2 regions of the Paenibacillus sp. Y859 genome follow, and region 2 is predicted to be linked to the other one. Evidence: predicted binding sites of a transcription regulator. Region 2 holds the regulator's gene; the other holds the start of a gene.
The links. The regulator NrdR, encoded in region 2, represses ribonucleotide reductase genes. The targets are predictions, from matches to a motif close to AACACNATATATNGTGTT.
Positions count from the first base shown of each region.

Region 1: a site for NrdR is predicted at 1,242-1,259, ahead of AC1TO8_RS03485 (adenosylcobalamin-dependent ribonucleoside-diphosphate reductase). Genes of this name have one in related genera too.

Region 1 is NZ_JBXCIZ010000001.1:676,905-679,315, reverse strand. It holds gene AC1TO8_RS03490 (DEAD/DEAH box helicase) at 1-1,045, opposite strand, end outside; gene AC1TO8_RS03485 (adenosylcobalamin-dependent ribonucleoside-diphosphate reductase) at 1,319-2,411, shown strand, end outside.
Region 2 is NZ_JBXCIZ010000001.1:861,420-863,830, reverse strand. It holds gene coaE (dephospho-CoA kinase) at 1-9, shown strand, start outside; gene AC1TO8_RS04345 (lytic transglycosylase domain-containing protein) at 6-569, shown strand; gene AC1TO8_RS04340 (alpha/beta-type small acid-soluble spore protein) at 639-857, opposite strand; gene nrdR (transcriptional regulator NrdR) at 995-1,462, shown strand; tRNA gene AC1TO8_RS04330 (tRNA-Ala) at 1,626-1,701, shown strand; gene AC1TO8_RS04325 (BclA C-terminal domain-containing protein) at 2,132-2,411, shown strand, end outside.

The sequences.
Region 1 (2,411 bases), 180 kb from region 2:
TTAGATTTACTAACGTAACGAATACAGCATCACGGCTACTGCAAACTTCGCGTTGAAGGGTTACTAAAGACAGCATACTGCTGAGGTTACTTCCGGCTGCTTCATACTGATCTTTCACATAAGAAGTCACACCGTCATATAAAGCTTGCTCGTCAGGAGATAGTTGAAGATTGACATTACGAACCGTTCTTTTGGTGAAAATAGTAGGACCTTCGCCCCGACGATTACGAATCATGACCTTAGAAAGTTCGTCTTTCAATAGTCCTTCGTTCTTAGCGATGCGCTTATCGACAACATAGTTCGTGGAGAACTCACCCTGTTTCCCAAGTTGACCAGGCTTCAGCAGTGTGATCAGATTGAATAACTCTCCAAGGTTGTTCTGAACAGGAGTTGCTGTGAGTAGCAGACAATATTTCTTCCTGAGCTTTTGGATGAATTGGTAGTTCGATGTCTTCTTATTTTTGAGTTTATGTGCTTCATCAATAATGAGCATGTCATATTCTTGATCTAATAGAATTTCCTTGTGAGGATCTCTCTTCGCTGTATCCATAGAAGCTACGACGATATCTGAGTTCCAAGAGTAGGCTTTCTTCTGAGCGACGGCTGGAATGCCAAACTTACTATTCAATTCACGAACCCACTGAAGAACCAATGACGCCGGTACGAGAATAAGCACTTTCGAGACTAGCCCGCGAATGATATATTCTTTTAGAATAAGTCCAGCCTCAATTGTCTTACCCAGCCCTACTTCATCTGCCAGAATAGCTCTCCCAGACATGGTAAATAATACTTTACGTGCTGTATCTATTTGATGGGGAAGCGGGGTTAGACCTTGAAGGTATTTAAGACATTGTAATTCATCAAAACTTGTAACCAAACGGGATTCTTCACCCTGTACAGCTAATTGGAACAATCGCCAGTCGCCCCAAGGTCCTCCTTTGTCAACACGATTCTCTAAATCTTCAAGCCAACGATTATCAATCACGAGTGGAACGGGCAACTCTTGTGTCGTCATAATGTGAGGATGAGTGCTTGGCGTATCCATGATTACCCTCCCTTTTGAATGAATAGAATTCACTGTAAGGTGTAGTATGCACTGAAGTAGTGGAGTTCATAACTAATGATGAAAGAAAGAGGTTGATAGAGGAAAATGAAGATTGTCTAATAATGTATAGGTTTCTTGGCTGAAATTTCACCAATTCGGCATAGAATTACAATATGTAGTGTAGTATAATATTCTGAGCACAATATATTGTGGAATATAGTTTTGGAATCTCGGATTTCAAAACATGAATACCATTAATGGGAGGTTGTTTTTTTGAGCGAATTACAGCATACAAGCCGATTAGAGGGCTTAAGTGAGAAAATATTTCTGGATAGATACGCGTGGAAAGATGCGGATAGTAATAACGCTAAGGTAGGGGATGTAGTTCTAGTCCTGACGAAGGATGACCCTAAATTCCCAACGAAGGAAGTAGGCGAAATTGTTAAGCGCGAGGGTAGATCGGTAACGGTGAAAACGCGCAGTGGCGAACTTGTAGAGTCTCAAGTTGAGAAGCTTACATTGAATATTGAGAAGACACCTGAAGAGATGTGGGATCGCTTAGCGAAGGCGATGTCCTCTGTTGAGGAGACACCAGAGCTTCAAGCCGAATGGCAAGGGAAGTTCCGTTATCTGTTGGATGATTGGAAGCTTGTTCCTGGGGGACGGATTGCGGCAGGAGCTGGTGCGAGTGAAGAACTGACCTTGTTTAACTGTTATGTTATCCCTTCACCAAAAGACAGCCGTGGCGGTATTATGAACACTCTTTCGGAGATGACAGAGATTATGGCACGTGGTGGAGGTGTGGGGATAAACTTATCATCCCTTCGACCGCATAGATCGATCGTCAAAGGGGTAAATGGTTCATCAAGTGGTGCTGTATCATGGGGAGGTCTATTCAGTTATACGACGGGTCTAATTGAACAGGGTGGTAGCCGACGTGGGGCGCTCATGTTGATGATTAACGATTGGCATCCGGATGTACTAGATTTCATTACGGTGAAGCAGACGATGGGTCAAGTAACGAATGCTAACCTATCTGTTTGTGTGAGCAATGGGTTCATGAAGGCTGTCAAAGAAGATCTAGATTGGGAATTAGTATTCCCAGACACATCAATGCCTGGTTACGATGAAACGTGGGATGGCGATTTAGATAAGTGGAAGCAAGCTGGAGGCAAAGTGATCCCGTACCGTACGGTGAAAGCACGTGAAATTTGGAATACGATTACGGAAGCGGCATGGAAATCCGCTGAACCTGGTGTCGTATTCATGGAACGTTATAATGATATGTCTAACAGTTGGTATTTTAACCCGATTATTTGTACGAATCCTTGTGGTGAGCAAGGCTTGCCGGCTTGGGGTGTATGTA
Region 2 (2,411 bases):
CAGTTATGAGACTTTTTCGTAAAAAGAGGGTACTTATGCTTCTTTTCACTACATTTGTCATGTTGTTATTCTTCAATGGTAATTGGATGTCTTGGTTTTATCCTATTCATTTCAAAGAAGAGATTAAACTTCAAGCTGAAGAGTATGATGTTGATCCGTATTTAATTGCTGCTATTATCCGAGTAGAGTCAAATTTTAAGACGGGTAAAGAGTCGAGTAAAGGTGCGATTGGAATTATGCAACTTATGCCGACTACAGCGACTTGGGCTATGGAAATGGCTAAACTCCCTGAAGTATCTCTAGATCGGATTAAGCATGAAGTCAGTCCTAATATTCAGCTAGGTACCTGGTACTTATCCTCTTTATTTAAGCAGTTTGATGGTAATAGGGCGATAGCCATTGCCGCATACAATGCAGGTCCGGGTAATGTGAAAAGCTGGATGAATAAAGGTCTATGGGATGGACAAATTGAAACGGTTAAAGAAATTCCGATTGATCAGACTAGGCATTATGTACAACGTGTATTATATTATTACGAGAAATATACGGATGTGTATGATAAGTTCTAATGTTGATGAACTAAAAAGAAGTGTTAGGCTAGATATTAATCCGGCCCAACACTCCTAATCTAAATTATACTAGCTGTATTGACCAGCCAATTGTTGTTCTGCAATGGTTACTAATCGTTTGGTAATATACCCTCCGATTGAACCGTTCTCATATGAAGTCATATTACCTTGATATCCATCTTGAGGAATGCTAATTCCAAGTTCTTGAGCAATTTCATATTTCATTTGTTCAAGGGCACCTGTAGCTTTAGTTACAACTAAGTTGTTAGAGTTGCTGTTTGAGCTCATTGTTGTTCACCTCCTCGCTGTTGGTAAAAGTATTATGTGCTTTAAATACAATCTTCATAACTAAATAAAGTGTGAAAATTAAGGAAATAAATATAAATGTTGGACTAATCCACTGTGAAAAGGAAGTGTTGAGGAAAATGAAGTGCCCTTTCTGTGACTATTCGGGAACTAAGGTGTTGGATTCGCGTCCGGCGAATGAGAATAAATCGATCCGACGTAGGCGTGAATGTGAACAATGTGCACGGAGATTCACTACGTTTGAAATGGTTGAAGAAGCCCCTCTAATTGTAATCAAGAAGAATGGTAATCGTGAGGAGTTTAGCAGAGATAAGATGATGCGCGGATTGATTCGAGCTTGCGAGAAACGACCAGTATCTGTAGAACAGTTCGATATGATCGTCTCAGAGGTAGAAAAGGCACTTCGCGATACGGCTGTACCAGAAGTGGAAAGTCAACAGATCGGGGAACTGGTGATGGAAGAGCTATATCAGGTGGATGAGGTTGCTTATGTACGATTTGCTTCTGTATATCGCCAATTTAAGGATATTAATATGTTCATGAAAGAACTGAAGACTCTTTTATCTAAAAGTACGTCTGAGGAATAAGAGGAATATTATCAAGGGGATATATTGATATTGACATAATCTTTATTGTTTGATAAGTTATTAGTTGTTGTCAAAGTCAATGGGGCCTTAGCTCAGCTGGGAGCACAGAGTGGTTAGTTACACTACCCCAGAGAATTGACGAGAATGAATCCAAATGTACCACGGGGGCTTAGCTCAGCTGGGAGAGCGCTTGCATGGCATGCAAGAGGTCAGCGGTTCGATCCCGCTAGTCTCCACCATATAAACAATTCAAACCACGTCCATTGGACGTGGTTTTCTGTTTATTATGGTGGAGCCACAAGGCGACCGCGCGCACGAAGCGAATGTGGAGGAGTACGGCGTCTCAATCTACCGCTAAAAGTCCTCGTCGAGTTGGCTATGTTAGCATATGAACAAGATTCGGACATCCTATGATGGAATAGCGAGTTAAACGAACTATATCCCGTTCCAATAGGTTTCCTTTCTTATCCGACAAGCAGGCAATGTTTTTCTTACCATAGTTTTCAAAAACATTAATTCAATTTATATAGATTGCTCTTTTTTTGTTTTTTGTAATCAGCACTACATTTTATTACAAAAAGATATGTTATAACTATATTGAAGAAATGCTAACGATGATTGTTTTCATTTATTTAAAATAATATGTATATCGAGGGGAGTAAGATTATTTTGATCATTGAAAAGAAAATGAAATATGAATTGATGGGTGGGTATAATAAGATTAAGAAGCAAATGAGCGCTTTGCTTGTTTTTATTTTGATTGCTTCTAGTATGTTTGCATTACCCGTTGCAGCAGCGACAGAAAATACGCTAGGGAAGGTAACAAATACTCCAATTTATGTAGATGGTAAGAAGGCAGAACAGGATATCCTTTCAATTTCTATTGATAACTCATTATATTTGCCACTTCGTGCGACCTCTCAGCTACTCGGATTAAAAGTAGACTGGA